One region of the Chitinophaga oryzae genome, then DNA from elsewhere that is predicted to be linked to it. Evidence: riboswitches for the same ligand, from Rfam matches in the RefSeq annotation. Region 1 holds a riboswitch; the other holds the start of a gene.
What was found. Region 1 has a riboswitch for S-adenosylmethionine ahead of HF324_RS12550 (trans-sulfuration enzyme family protein). Riboswitches for the same ligand answer to the same signal wherever they lie in the genome.
Positions count from the first base shown of each region.

Region 2: another riboswitch for S-adenosylmethionine. It lies ahead of HF324_RS07325 (trans-sulfuration enzyme family protein); the one in region 1 lies ahead of HF324_RS12550 (trans-sulfuration enzyme family protein).

Region 1 is NZ_CP051204.2:2,997,868-3,005,773, forward strand. It holds gene HF324_RS12530 (uracil-DNA glycosylase family protein) at 1-278, opposite strand, end outside; gene HF324_RS12535 (ATP-binding protein) at 318-2,444, opposite strand; gene HF324_RS12540 (YdcF family protein) at 2,704-3,927, shown strand; gene HF324_RS12545 (NAD-dependent epimerase/dehydratase family protein) at 3,989-4,909, shown strand; SAM riboswitch class I at 4,981-5,091, shown strand; gene HF324_RS12550 (trans-sulfuration enzyme family protein) at 5,273-6,451, shown strand; gene HF324_RS12555 (dicarboxylate/amino acid:cation symporter) at 6,402-7,613, opposite strand; gene HF324_RS12560 (NirD/YgiW/YdeI family stress tolerance protein) at 7,761-7,906, shown strand, end outside.
Region 2 is NZ_CP051204.2:1,749,984-1,757,889, reverse strand. It holds gene HF324_RS07350 (TolC family protein) at 1-46, opposite strand, end outside; gene lipA (lipoyl synthase) at 431-1,330, opposite strand; gene HF324_RS07340 (hypothetical protein) at 1,367-2,203, opposite strand; gene HF324_RS07335 (OsmC family protein) at 2,389-2,796, shown strand; gene HF324_RS07330 (DUF2851 family protein) at 2,985-4,265, opposite strand; SAM riboswitch class I at 4,395-4,515, shown strand; gene HF324_RS07325 (trans-sulfuration enzyme family protein) at 4,694-5,872, shown strand; gene HF324_RS07320 (homoserine dehydrogenase) at 5,936-7,117, shown strand; gene HF324_RS07315 (Maf family protein) at 7,217-7,786, opposite strand; gene HF324_RS07310 (geranylgeranylglycerol-phosphate geranylgeranyltransferase) at 7,811-7,906, opposite strand, start outside.

The sequences.
Region 1 (7,906 bases):
CTTTTAAACCCCTGTATGTTGATGCCGCATTTTTCGGCCATCCGTTTGGTGTCGGTGAAGGGCACGCCCGTAGCGCCGGAGCCAAGGCGGCCGGGATTAATGCCCAGTATCATCCGGCGGCGGGAATGATCGTCGTAATATTTCTTATAAAACTGCTCCATGATCCCGTTGATCTCCGGGTTTTCGCGGAACGGGTTCATAATGCGGATACCGGCGGGCAGGCGTCCGCTGAATACAAGGTTTTTATTAAAATCGATGATCTGGTCTGCAAATGTCATTCGCTCAAGATATAACAGAAACCGGGAATATCCTGAAGTTTATACCAGCAGGCCGTGTGCGGCGATTTTTTCAAGGATGTCCTCTTCGCGGTATGGTTTCATGATGTAGTCATTCAGACCGCTGTTCATATAGCTGGCCACATCATCGTCCAGTATATTACCGGTGATAGCGATGATGGTGACGCCGGCCTTTTTCTTGTCCGGCAGCTGCCGTATCTGTTGTGTCAGCGCGATACCGTCCATCCCGGGAAGATCGATGTCTGTCAGGACCATATCGAAAGATTCGCGGGAATAGATGGTCAGCGCCTCTTCGGCGGAACCGGTGATGACATGTGAGATCCCAAGCCTGTCCAGCAGCAAGGCCAGCAGTTTTTGGTTCAGCACACTGTCTTCCACCACCAGCAGTTTGATCTGTGCAGGTGTGGCTGGGGTGTCAGGGGATTCGGTAGTGTTGTTCACGGGCATGGTAATTTTTATGGTACCGGGTGTTTGTACAACAGCGGGATACCTTATTTCAAAATTGAACGTAGTGCCTTTTCCGGGAGTACTCTTCACTTCAATTTTTCCGTCATGAAGATCGATAATTTTTTTGGCAATATACAGCCCGAGGCCGCTGCCTTTGGCAATACCGTTGCTGCCTTGCGTAAACGCGTCAAACAGGGTAGGGAGGACGTCTGCAGGGATACCGCTGCCGGTATCTTTGACAGACACCTGCAACAGCTCGCCGTCACGCAGGTAAGCCGTAACCGTCACTTCCCCCTTGCTGGTGTATTTAATGGCATTGGCGACCAGGTTGATCAGCACCTGCTTCAGCCGGAACGCATCTCCGTACACCATTTGTGTGGTGGGGAAGTAAATACACGGCTGCAATCGGAGCGATTTGATATTGGCCTGCACCTGCAAACTTCTGCAGACCTCTTCGATGGCGATACGGGGTGAGAATTTCTCCTGCTTCAGCGAAGGTTTGCCGCTCTCCATCTGTGTGTAATCCAGTACATTATTAACCACCGACAACAGCATCTCTGCGGAATTGCGGATAGCGGCGGAAGTCTCCCCGGGCTGCTCCCGCTCCAGCTGGCTGGTATAACCCAGCAGGGAGTGGATCGGCGTCCGTATTTCGTGGCTCATGGTAGAGGCAAATTCACTCTTCTGCCGCGCGAATTTCTCCGCCTGCTGCTTGGAACGAAGCAGGGCGAGATCATACCGGTACAACCGGATGATACCATAAATGATGATACCGGTCAATAATAACAATAAAGGAATTTCCCAATAGGTGTGCCGGTCCATGGTGTAAAGGGAGTTGCCGATGTTCTGGCTCAACAGGGACCGTTTCTTGTCCGTTTCCGCCACCATGTTTTTCCGCAGATTGGCCAGCACCTGCTGAAGGGCGTTGAATAACCTTTGATTGGCCATTACCAGCGCATATTCTTTACGGTTAAGATTGGCATGACTCTGCGCCGCCTGCCGCATGAACTGCTGGTAACTCTGTTGCATCCGCTTCAGGTCTGCCGCAGAAATCACGGTGCCCTGGCTGTCGCCGCCGGCATCCCGTTTGATGACCTTTATTTCCTGGTTGGTCTGCACCGCCGCCTTGTTGGAAATGGCGTCCTTGATGCGGCCCAGCAGTTTCTTTTTAGGTTTTACCGTGGAAGACGAGGAAGTGATAATGGTATCTATCTGTTCCCGCTGCGGCAGTTTTATCTTTTTCAGTTCCTGTATCACGACCGGCGTGGCGGTAGTATCCCATTGCTGCGACAGTTGCAGCAGGGAGTCCACATACAGCCGGGTATGGAGAAACAACTGTGTCTTCGCTTCCTTGTCTGCCAGCAGCTCCTGCACTTGTTTCTGTTTGGAGACTGTGCCGATAGCAGTATCAATATGAGAACTCACCGCCTCCAGGGAAGCTACGTACGAGTGGAGATAAGCCGGATCGTAAGTAAGGGTGTAAAAACGGAAATCATTGTCAGCTGCATATAACAATTGCACGGCCTGGTCAATATGCCCCGCGTCCGTTTTGGTGGCCACAAGGTCCCTCACACCCGCACTCAACTGGTCGGAAGCCCGCTTGCGCAGCACAATAATCATAAAGAAAGTAACCAGGATGATTACCATCAGGATGACGACTGCGAACCGGAAAAAACTTTTTCTTTCGTGGGCGTTGTACATTATTGCATGGATTGGTAGTTGGCACGAAAGAGTCAATGTCACTCTCCGGCGATGTGAAATTAACTCATTTTCCGTATCGCTGGTAAAAGCCACTTATAGTGAATATGTTGATGGGTATGTGTTTTGAATACAAATGTTATATATATTATTATTATGTATGTATTATTCGTTTTTTAAATTCTATATTCAAGTAAATGTTATTTAAAGGTAATTTGTACATTGCCCTCTATTCTGCATCAATAACACTTTCGTGGACGATATGAAGTACTATCTCTGGATCATAGCCCTGATTTGCTCCGGCATACTGACTGCTGCTGCTCAATCCCCTGCACCGGATCCCGGTTACCGCCAGCTGAATGCAAAGAACATCATCGTAAACAGGAACTTTTACCTGTTTACCCTGTTGGAACAACTGCCGGCGGTCAGTGACCTCCTGGTGAAAGACACTGTCCAGCAACGCTGGAACAATATCTTCCGCGGAAAGCTCCGGTCGTCCCGCACACCGGAAGACCTCCGGTTTGACGACGCAACGGTCGCCCGGTTCAGCACCCGCTGGACGCAATTGCTGCAGCAACACCCCCGGGAAATGGGTGTCCTCCTGCAGCACATGCGCCGCTCCGGTTTTTTCCAACTGTATGCCGCCAGCCCCGACAGCACGCTGCTGACAAAAGCCTGGCAGGATGCCGCCCGTGGCGTGAACTATATCCTCAACGCCTATACGACCAATAAAGGGTTCCGGTACCCTAAAATAGATTCAGCCGCCTTTTACGTAGAAAGCCCGGCTTATAAGGACTCGCTGACGCAGCTGTTGAGCACCCGGAAAAAAACACGTGCCCCGTTGTTTTTCCAGTCGTCGCTGGAGGTGGCGATCGGGCTGCTGCTGCTCAACAAACACGATGAGTGCGCCCGGTACATGCCCCTGGAAGAAACTAACGCCGGCGCCTATGCGAAAGTGAAGTCGGTCAACTGGGACAAATACACCTACTCTGCATTGCTCATCCCCGGCGCCGGTCCGGGTAACAACGATCCTATCAGCGACGCCGGCAAAAACCGCTGCCGTATCGGGGCGGAGATGTACCGGAAAGGGAGCGCGCCGTTTATCATCGTCTCCGGAGGACATGTGCATCCGTTCGGAACGCCTTATGCAGAAGCCGTAGAGATGAAGAAATATATGGTCGATGAACTGAAAGTACCGGCAAACGCCATCATCGTGGAACCCCATGCCCGGCATACCACCACCAATGTGCGCAATGCCGTCCGCATCGCCTGGAAAAGCGGCATGCCCCTGCAAAAACGGATGCTGTGCGTTTCAGATGCGATGCAACTCTATTATGTGAGCAGCCCGGTGTTCGGCAAACGCTGTGAAGAGGAACTGAACTACCAGCCGGCGGTTGACATACAGCAGGCCGACCTGTACTATCTCTCTTTTATGCCGGACCTGCAATCGCTGCAGGCCAATTCCATGGATCCCCTCGATCCGTGATCGTGATATACAATATGTGCTATGGTAAATCGTCTTTCTTCCTGTTCATAAAACACACAACATGTACACTATCCTCGGCGCCGGTGGCGTAATCGCTAACGAACTGGCAAAAGAACTGGTAAAAAACGGAAAACAGGTACGCCTGGTAAGCCGCTCCCCGCAAGCTGTTGCCGGTATCACCGACCTGGTGGCTGCCGATATTACGGACGCCGCCCAAACCCGCCGCGCCGTAACCGGCGCCAAAGTAGTCTTCCTCACCGCCGGCCTGAAATATGACCATAAGGTTTGGGGCGCCCTTTGGCCCCGCATCATGACCAACGTCATCGATGCCTGCAAAGCGGAAGGCGCGAAACTGATTTTCTTCGATAACGTATACCCCTACGGGTTAGTCAACGGGCCCATGAAAGAATCTGAGTCCTATCACCCCGTCAGCAAAAAAGGAAAGATCCGCGCCGCCATCGCTACCCAGCTGATGGACGAGGTAAAAGCCGGCCGCCTTACCGCTACCATCGCAAGGGCAGCGGATTTCTACGGCCCCGGCGCGGATAAGACCGGCTTCCTCAACCTGCTGATCATCGATAAATTCCGCAAAAACAGTTCCGCCATGTGGCTCGGGAAAGATAACGTCACGCACAGCTACACCTTCACCCCAGATGCAGGCAGAGGACTTTACCTGCTTTCCCAGGATGAATCCTCGTTCAACCAGGTATGGCACCTGCCCACCAGCAATCCGGCTCCGGACGGGAAAGGGTATATGGCGCTCATCGCTGCACAGATGGGCGTAAAGCCGAAGTATATGAAGCTGAACGGATTCCTGATCGGCCTTACCGGTTTGTTCGATACCACCATCCGGGAACTGGGAGAGATGCTGTATCAAAATAACTACCCCTATATCTTTGATTCATCCAAATTCGAACAACACTTTAATGTAAAACCCACTTCATACGAAGAAGGGGTGAGGCTCACCCTGGAATATCAATAGTCTACAAAATTTGTAGGAAATAAATTTGGCAGTTTGAATTTGTGTCCTATCTTTGCACCAGTTCTTTCAATCGCTTATCAAGAAAGGAGGAGGGAAATGGCCCGACGATACCTTAGCAACCTTCATCAGGGCACTGATGAAAGGTGCTGCATCCATCCCGGCGAAACCGGGAAAGATAAGTATCTACATTTAGAGATTTATTGATTTTCATATTTAGATATTTAAAATGCAGCGAAGAGTACCATTTCTTCGCTGCATTTTTTTTAAATCCCTAAATTCCAAAATACCCAAATCCCGAAATTGATTGGCGCTGCATAAGAACTTGTTTATTCATTTTTTCATCAAATTAAAAAACAAGTAAAGATGAGCACCATCACATCACTGATCCATTCTATTCCCGTAGATCCGCAAACAGGCGCTATCGCTGTTCCCATCTACCAGACATCCACTTTTGTACAGGATGCTCCCGGCGTTAACAAAGGATATGACTATGCCCGGTCCAACAACCCCACCCGCGAAACAGCAGAAAAAATCATTGCCGGCCTTGAAGGCGGAGCGGCCGCATCTGCGTTTGCCAGCGGTCTGGCAGCCATAGACGCAGTTATCAAACTGCTGAAAGCCGGAGATGAAATTGTTGCGGTAGATGATATCTATGGCGGCGCTTTCCGTCTCTTTCATAAGGTGTACGAGAAATTCGGTATTAAAGTACACTATGTGGACACCTCCGATACACAGGCGGTATTCCAGGCCATTACGCCCAATACCCGCCTGATATGGCTGGAAACGCCCACCAATCCTACGCTGAAGATCTCCGATATCGCGGCTATCAGCCGCATCGCCAAAGCGAGCAACTGTCTGCTTTGTGTGGACAATACCTTCGCATCGCCTGTATTGCAGCAGCCGCTGGCCCTCGGCGCAGATCTGGTGGTCCACAGCGCCACCAAATACCTCGGCGGGCACAGTGACCTGATTGCCGGCGTAGTAGTCTCCAAAACACCGCAACTGGGAGAGGAGATTAAGTTCTATCAGAATGCCTGTGGCGCCATCCTGTCGCCATTCGACAGCTTCCTGCTGATACGCGGCATCGAAACATTGCATCTGCGCATCCGCCAGCATGTGGCCACGGCGCAGGTGATCGCTGAATACCTGGAACAGCATCCGGCGGTGGACAGGGTGTTTTATCCCGGCCTGCCTTCACATCCTGGTCACGCACTGGCGAAACAGCAAAGCAAAGGTTTCGGCGGCATCATCTCTTTTACCCTGAAAGACGACAACGCGGAAGCCGCCACGGCTTTTGTCACCCACACCCGTTACTTTAAGCTGGCGGAGAGCCTGGGCGGTATTAAAAGCCTGCTTAGTCATCCCGCTACCATGACGCATAAATCCATTCCGGCGGAAAAAAGAAAAGCTGCCGGTGTGAGCGACAGCCTGATACGTTTATCGATAGGTCTTGAAGAAGCGAACGACCTGCTCGCCGATCTGGAGCAGGCCTTCAAACACTTACCGCAGGCCGCTTTGGCAGAAACCGGTTTACCAGCATAGCGGCCACGTTGTCTCCCGTCGCGTTCAGGATGGTGGCCAGCGGGTCTACCAGCGTGCCGATGACCATCAGCGGCGGGAGCGCTTCCGGTGGAAAACCATATACAGACATCACCAGCAGTTCACCGATGTAACCGCCATTGGGAATACCGCCTTCCACGATGCTGACAATGACGGTAATGCCCAGCGCCATGACGATGACGTTGACACTGTCGAACCCTTTGCCGAACATAGCGAAAACCACCGCCATCTTGATGATGGAACTGATGCTGGAGCCATCTTTGTGCAACGTGGCGCCTAACGGCACCACCACATTGCCTACAGACGCAGGCACGCCCATTTTGTGTACCGCTTCGAGGTTGGCCGGGATAGTAGCGATACTGCTGCCGGTGCCCACAGCGGTAAGGGTGGGAATGATGTTGTTTTTCCAGAAGATCTTTATTCCTTTGAAACCACCGGCTACAAAGGCGTAGAAGCTGAAACCGACCAGGAAATAAATAGTACCGAAACCATAATAGATACCCAGTGAATGGGCGTAGGTACCGAACAGTTGTGGTCCCACAGTGCCCACCTGGTAGGCGAAATAAGCGCCGAGCCCCAGCGGGGCCGCCTTCATGAGTAATGTCAGCAGGTCTTTCATTACCTCGTTGCCCGAATGCAGGAACCGCCGGAAAGAGGCACCCCGTTCTCCCGCCCGCATGGCGGCCATCCCGGTTAATACAGAAAAGATAATAAACGGCAGCATGTTCCTGCGGGAAAGCAATTCATAAAACTCGCTGACAGTGAGCAGGCGGGTGAGCTGGTCCCCGAAAGTTCCGGTGCTGCCGGGTTCGGCAATCGGTGCCAGCACCACTTTTTGATGAATAGGAAATACCCATACGGCAACGATAGTCAGGAAAGCGGCGATAAGCAGCGTACTCAGAAATACGAGCGACATCACGCCCAACACCCTGCCCAGCCGGTGCGATGCGTCGATATGCGCGATAGCGGAGGCAATGGCAAAAAATACCAGCGGTATGACAGCGGTAAACAAAAGGTTCAGAAAAATATCACCGACAGGTTTGATGATCTCCACACGGGGACCCAATAGCAGTCCGGCGACGGAACCGGCGATAATTCCGCCCAGCAGCCAGAATATACCACGGTAGTTTTTGAGGACTTCCATAAAAGGAAATTTATTACCCCCGAAAGCTAGTACATTTCACTCATATTATTTAAATATGAATTTCAGCAGTTTGTCACAACGCCGGCGCCTATACGTGTAACCTTTTCTCCCTTTTGATTGTTACACTATCAAACCAACATCGACCATATGAAATGTTTGTTACTGGGTTTATTATTACCGTTGTGTTTTTCGGCGCAGAAAAAATACTATACCGTAGGAGAAGTCCTGAAATATGCGCGCCAGCTGACGACAGACAGCGTAACGGTAAAGATCCGGGGATATATTACCGGCAA
Region 2 (7,906 bases), 1.2 Mb from region 1:
ACATGATCCCACAGGCAGCTGCCAAAAAATAAAATGCTCTTTTCATAAAAGGCTTTTGTCATTCAGTTCTTCATTGTACCAATCGTGAACACGAAGCATCCGCAGGCGCACCTGTTAGAGGCGTTCATGCTCATTAATGCTAAAGATTTTCCTCTGCACATAGTCAACCGTATTCAGTAATGACCACGACATGTTGCAATCGCAGGAAAACAGGCAGGTTAGATAAATTGCCGCTTATTCAGGTAACACCGTGGCATAGTCCACAGGCGGGTTTGACCTTCTGAACAACATCCAATAACAGCGAAGTAGGTAGGGTAACAGCAGATCTGTTACTTAGGTAAAATTAAAATTGAGGCGCTAAGATAACTTTCTCTAAACAAAAATCCACCCATTGGGTGGATTTTAACAATTACCTGAAATTCTTTCCCGGTCATCCTTTATTACGACCGCTGAAAATATGTTTCTCTGCATGATAGGAAGATCTTACTAACGGTCCGGCTTCTACGTAGTCGAGTCCCATGTTGTAACCGATCTCGCGTAACTCGGCAAATTCATCCGGGTGAACGAAGCGGACTACCGGCAGATGTTTGGGCGTAGGCTGCAGGTACTGGCCCAGTGTTACTACGTCACAACCGTTGTCGTAGAGGTCCTGCATGGCCTGTACCACTTCTTCCTTGGTTTCTCCCAGTCCGAGCATGATACCGCTCTTGGTGCGCATGCCTCCTTCTTTCAGGCGGCGGATCACTTCGAGGCTGCGGTGGTATTTGGCTTGTATTCTTACCTGTTTGGTGAGGCGTTCCACTGTTTCCAGGTTATGGGAAACGATTTCGGGCGCTACGTCGATGATACGCTGGAGGTTTTCCCACTGGCCGCGGAAGTCAGGGATGAGGGTTTCCATGGTGGTCTGCGGGTTCAGCGCTCTTACGGCATTGATGGTATTGGCCCAGATAATGGAACCGCCGTCTTTCAGCTCGTCCCTGTCTACGGAGGTGATCACCGCATGTTTTACCTTCATGAGGTAGATGGCCTCGGCTACACGCTGCGGCTCATCGAAGTCCACGGCTTCCGGACGGCCGGTGGCCACGGCACAGAAGCCGCAGCTGCGGGTACAGATATTGCCCAGGATCATGAAAGTGGCTGTACCGGCGCCCCAGCACTCGCCCATATTGGGACAGTTGCCGCTTTCACAGATGGTATGTAATTTATGGGTATCTACCAGGTTTCTTACCTGTTTGTAGTTTTCGCCTATCGGTAACTTAACGCGCAGCCAGTCTGGCTTCTTCACTCTGGTGGTGGCTGGTTCTGCTGCTATAACGGGTAGTTCTTGCATCGTTAACTCCTTTCTTTAAAAAAACAAAGTTAACACTTATCTCCTATTCCAGCGCTTACCAAATTGCAAGCTAACATATGCATTAAAAAAGAACTGTTTATCTTTCTGTTCTGCCATAATCTGTATCTTTTTTGAATACATTTCGGCGTTCACCCCCACCTCGAGGGCGCTGACAATTTCATTGAAATGGGCCCAGTCGAAACGGAGACCGGCCCGTGCGTGCAGCCCCGGTACAAAGTTCAGATCGCTCCATCCTTTGCCGAAACCGGCGGCGCCGATGATCTTATCTTCCTTGAGGAAGTTATTGTCCGGGTTGTTGGGGTCATATTTCACTTCCCTTTCAGGACCGTCCTGGCTTTTTACGTTGACATAATAGGGTTTGAGCAGCCCCAGCGTGATACCGCCATAATAGATAGCGTCTACCTCTACCCCGTTTTTATTGGCTTTGCCCCCGATCAGGTAACGCTGGCCGATGCCCAGCTTGGCCTGGTAGAAATTATTCACCTTACCATATATAAAAGGCCTCTCCGTAAAGGAAAAGCCGCTGCCGCCGGTACCCTGGCGCTTGGTTTCCTTGGGGTCCTTTTTCTCCGCGAATTCAAACTGGAAATAATTCACCACCTTCCGGCTCTTGCGGTAGCCCATTTCCACAAAACCGGACCAGCCATCGGTATTCAGACGGGCGCCCACGGAAAAGTCGCGCTGGAACAGGTTCTCCCCCTCTTCCTGCTCACGGAAAACGGAGATCCGCTTCAGTTTACGCTGTTCTTTTTCGCTTTTTTTCGAGGAGGGTGCAGATTCCCGGCCTGTTGTCTGTGCGTACAACCCGCCGCTGATGGTTGCTAAAAATAGGATGATGTATAATTTCTTCACAGTGAATGGGCTATTATTGTAATAAATAAACGCTTGAACAAAGGTATTGTTATATTAATATTACAAACGTACCTAATTTTTTTTGAGTTTGCCAGGCCATCTTCTCCGGTCTTCCTGATCTACTAAAAATACATTTATTTTACGGTTGAAATCAAACCGCTAAAACATCTCCTAAAAATAAAATTATGGCAACAGCTGAAATAATTTACAACGGCGATCTGAGAACCACCGCTACGCACCTGAAGTCCGGCACTGTGATTGAAACCGACGCCCCGACCGACAACCAGGGCAAAGGCGAACGCTTTTCCCCCACCGACCTGGTAGCCACCGCACTGGGCAACTGTATGCTCACCATCATGGGCATCAAAGCCAGAGATAACAACTGGAACATCGAAGGCACCAAAGTGAGCATCACCAAGATCATGGGCACCGACCCCCGCCGCATCACCGGCATCACCGTGGTTTTTGACATGCCGGCCGGCCACAACCTCGGCGAAAAGGAAAGGACGATCCTCGAAAGAACCGCCCATACCTGCCCGGTAGCCTACAGCATCCACCCGGATATCAAACAGGAGATTACGTTCAACTGGTAGTTTCCCGCCAAGCCGTCACGCAAAGGCGCAAAGCAGCAAAGACGCAAAGAATAAAATATAAGCGAGCAGAGAAAGCAAAGGAGCGAAGATCAAAATCTGATCTTCGCTCCTTTGCTTTCTTATAATTCTTATCAATCCTTTGCGTCTTTGCTGCTTTGCGCCTTTGCGTGACGGCTTGGCGGGAACTTCTATTGCGAGAGTATCCGCGTTCCTACGGCACATTCAAGGCATCTTTTCTGTTCACAGTAATATTGTTTCAGTTCCAGCATGGCCTGTGAGCCCAATGCCTGCCCCGGCGCCACGCCCAGCTGTTCCCATTCCCGGATGATATGGTTGTCTTCCGGCGGCAGTTCGTGCAACAGGGCAAGCGCCAGCTCCTGGTAATCGGGCCGTTGTACCTGGCGGCCATACAGGTGCATCAGCGGCAGTACGCTGTTGATCAGCACGGCGTGCAGCGCCTGTCGTCCCGGCTGGCGCGCTTTCCCGACGGGGTGATCAAACCGGTAGTGGGTATGCCAGTACGGAGAAGGGGGCGCGGAGAACAGCTGTTCCAGCTGCCGGCGGGCCGCCACGTCCAGCAGGGCGGTAAACAGCCGGCGGCTGCGTTGCAGCAATGCCGCCAAAGCGGCTATGCGCATGGTGGGAAAGGAAGACGGGCGCATCCGCAGCCAGCGCCAGCCATGGGCGGGCAACGGCTCCAGCCGGTGCTCCTCCCGCAGCCGGCGGTATACCTGTTGTAACTGCAAGGGATATACGTCGGAAAAGGCCGTTTCCAGCATGCCTGCCTGTCCAAACAGCAGCGCTTCCGTAGCCAGCGGCTGGTCGTGGTACTGCTGCAGCAGCCGGTAGGGCAGCGATTGTGCCAGGGCCAGGAATGCCGGGGCATTGACCGGCGCGCCATAACTGCGGGCCACCGCCCAGTAGCAGGTCTCCTCCCAGTCGTGGCGGTTGACCGACAGCCAGTGCTGCAGCTCCTGCTGCCGCCGCTCCCAGCGCTGCGCCAGCAGGCGGTCCTGCCAGGAAGTCCATACCAGCGGCGGCACACGGCCGGCATGGGTGCTGCAGGGCACAAATGCGGCCGACTGCCGCAGCTCTTCATACCGTTGCAGCAACAGGTTGGAGATATACGGCTGCAGCTCCAGGCAGCGTATATGCCCGCCGATACCGGCAGGCAGGTCGTGCACATACACGATGTGTAAAATGATATGCCCGTACTGCGCATTGCCGGCATGGCCATGCCGGTGCCAGTCGGACGAGCGCAGATGCAGCTCCACCGGGCCTGCCCATAGAACAGCGCCAATTTTTATCCGGGCGCCCGTAAAATCCGGGCCGCTATGATGATTGTGGGTACCGGGGCTGATCACCTGCACCGTTTCACCGGTGGTGGTCACCAGGCCTTCATGCCGGTACAGCCGGCACTTCCAGATATGCTGGAAAAGCGCTTCAGAGAGCGGGGGGTTAACGTACATAAGATATGGTTGGTCAGTCAAACAATACTATTAAAGATAACAAAACGCGGGCGGCCGGAAAATAAATTTGCCGCCCAAATTTGGAAAATTGATAAAACTGCTGTTACCTTTGCACCCAGTTCTTAACATCACTTATCCAGAAAGGCGGAGGGACTTGGCCCTGCGATGCCTTAGCAACCTTTCCGGACCAGCATTTGGTCGGGAAAAAGGTGCTAATTCCTGCCCCGGTGTTACCGGGGAAAGATAAGTTGGCAGAGATTAATCTTCACCAGATATATAATTGATTCAAAGCTCTTCCAACTCCCGGAGGAGCTTTTTTTATGCCCTCTCCCGCCCACTTCCTGGAAAAAGGTTGTTAAAATAGATTTTTAATGATAAAGTTGCACGAAACTGCGTGACCTTCGTGACATCATTAAAATTTTATTAACATGAAAACAGCTACACAACTGATTCACAGCATTCCGGTAGACGAACTGACAGGCGCCATTTCAGTGCCTATCTATCAGACGTCCACCTTTGTGCAGGAATCACCGGGCATCAATAAAGGTTTTGAATTTTCGCGGGCCAACAATCCCACGCGTAAAGTGCTGGAAGAGCTCATCTGTAGCCTGGAAGAAGGACATGCCGGCTTCGCTTTCGCCAGCGGCATGTCTGCCATCGACGCTGTACTCAAACTGCTGAAGTCCGGCGATGAAATCATGGCAGTGGAAGATACCTACGGCGGCATCTTCCAGATCTTCAACCACATGTTCGAACGCTTCGGCATCAAAGTAAATTTCGTGGACACCAGCAACCTGGACAAGGTTTTGGCCGCCATCACGCCCAAAACCCGTATCATCTGGCTGGAATCTCCTACCAATCCGACTTTGCGCGTCTCTGACATCAAGTCTGTCAGCAAGATCGCCAAACAACACAACATCCTGCTGGCGGTAGACAACACCTTCAGTACTCCGCTGCTGCAGCAGCCACTGACGCTCGGCGCCGATATCGTGATCCACAGCGCGTCCAAATACCTGGCAGGCCACTGCGACGTGATCGCCGGACTGGTAGTGGTGAATTCAAAAGCGCTGGCCGACCAGATACGGTACAACCAGAACATCTCCGGCAGCATCCTGAGCCCGTTCGAAGCCTGGCTCACCATCCGCGGCATTGAAACGCTCTACCTCCGGTTCGAGAAACAATGCAGCAACGCCAGCGCCATCGCCAACTGGCTCGCCGCCCATCCGGCCGTTGACAAAGTGTTCTATCCCGGGCTGGCCACGCATAAAAATCATCACATTGCCCGCAAACAGCAGAAGAACTACGGCGCGCTCGTCAGCTTCTCGCTCAAAGCAGACAATATCAAAAACGCGATCCGCATCGTCAACGCTACCAAGCTGTTTAAACTCGCGGAAAGCTTCGGCGGCGTGAAAAGCATGCTGGCCCACCCGGCCACCATGACACACCGCACCATACCGGAAGAATTCCGGAAAAAAACCGGACTGCAGGACTCCTGCATCCGCCTCTCTGTAGGGATCGAAGATGCAGAAGACCTCATCAACGATCTGAAACAGGCGCTGGATAAACTAAACCATCCGGCAGGCAAACAAATTACTGTTTTACAATAGCTGTCAGCCACCAACGGCCGCCCGCCGGAACACTGACAGCACCAACCAATTATGAACTAAAGTATGGAAAACAAGATCATCAATCTGGGTATTTTCGGTTTCGGCGTCGTAGGCCAGGGCCTCTACGAGGTATTGAACAGAACCAAAGGGATTAATGCACGCATCAAAAAAATCTGTATTAAAGACCCCAACAAATCAAGACCTATCGACAGTAGCTATTTTACAACGGATAAAAATGAAATCCTTGAAGATCCTACTATCGATGTAGTGGTGGAGCTAATCAACGATACAGAAGCCGCTTTCGACATTGTCAGCACTGCCCTTCGCAACGGTAAAGCCGTTGTCAGCGCCAGCAAACGCATGATCGCGGAAAACCTGCCGGCCCTGTACGAACTGCAGTCGGCCAACAAAGTGCCTTTCCTGTACGAAGCCTCCAGCTGCGCTTCTATTCCCATCATCCGCAACCTCGAAGAATATTACGATAACGACCTGCTCAATGCAGTGGAAGGTATCTGTAACGGCTCTACGAATTATATCCTGACCAAAATATTCGAAGAAAACCTCAGCTTCGAAACTGCCCTGCAACAGGCACAGGAACTGGGTTTCGCCGAAACAGACCCCACCCTCGACATCGAAGGCTACGATCCGAAATTCAAACTCGTGATCCTGCTGCTCCACGCTTTCGGCACCTTCGTGAAACCGGAAGAAGTGTACAACTTCGGTATTCACCACCTCAACGACTTCGATATCCAGTTTGCCAAACAACGCAACTGTACCGTTAAACTGATCGCGCAATGCCGCCGCCAGAACGGAAGCGTATTCGCCTATGTGCTGCCGCACCTCGTAAAAGAGCATAACCTGCTGTACGATGTGTACAACGAATACAATGGTATCCTCCTCGAGAGCGCATTCACCGACAAACAGTTCTTCGTGGGCAAAGGCGCCGGCGGTACCGCTACCGGCAGCGCCGTACTGTCAGACATCTCCGCGCTGCTTTACAATTACCGTTATGAATACAAGAAAATCAAACAGAACAACCAGCCCAATTTCACCAACGACGTGAAACTGAAAGTGTACCTGCGCTATAAAACGCCCGACCAGGTAGACCTGGCCGAGTTCTTCAACATCTCTGAAAAATATGAATCACCGGAGTGGAGATATGTAGTGGGCACCATCAACCTGCAAAAACTGAAAGATGCAGGCTGGCTGAAAAAGAAAGACGTTAACCTGTTGGTCCTCGAATAAAACATTGGTGCCATAGGCACAACCAACCACATATACGGGCCAATCCCTTCGGATTGGCCCATTTTTTTTAGAATCCCGGAATCCCGGGCCGGATGATGATCAAATTCGATGGAGTTCTTCCGCCACTTTGCTGATGGGCAGTCCCATCACATTGTAAAAACAGCCATGGATACTGTCAATGCCTACTGCGCCGATCCATTCCTGGATCGCATAAGCGCCGGCTTTGTCATAGGGTTTGAAGTTATCCACATAATACGTTACCTGCTCGTGGGAAAGCGGCTTAAAATGTACGGTGGTAGTCTGTGAGAACGCTTTCTCCTTACCGTTGCAACGGATCACGACCCCTGTGATCACACGGTGTTCCCGGCCGCTGAGCGCGGTAAGGATACGCACGGCATCGTCGCGGTCTTTCGGCTTGCCGATGATGGTTTCATCGAGCACCACTACGGTATCCGCAGCAATGACGATCTCTTCAGGCTGACAAAGCGACGCCACAGCCTCCGCTTTCTGTTGCGCGATATGAACAGGGATCTGTTCGGTGGCCAGTCCGGGAGGATATGTCTCTGCGGTTTCCACCACTCTTACCTCGAAAGGAATGCCTGCCTGTTCCAGCAACTGTTTTCTGCGGGGCGACTGGGAAGCCAGTACTACGGGAGCGCCTTGATACATTTTGATATTTTGATATTTATGGTGCTACAGATAGCATTTAAAAAAGATCATGGATAAAATCCCGGTCAGCATAATCCATTTTACGATGGAGCTGACGCGGTGATAGTGTTCCGGCAGATG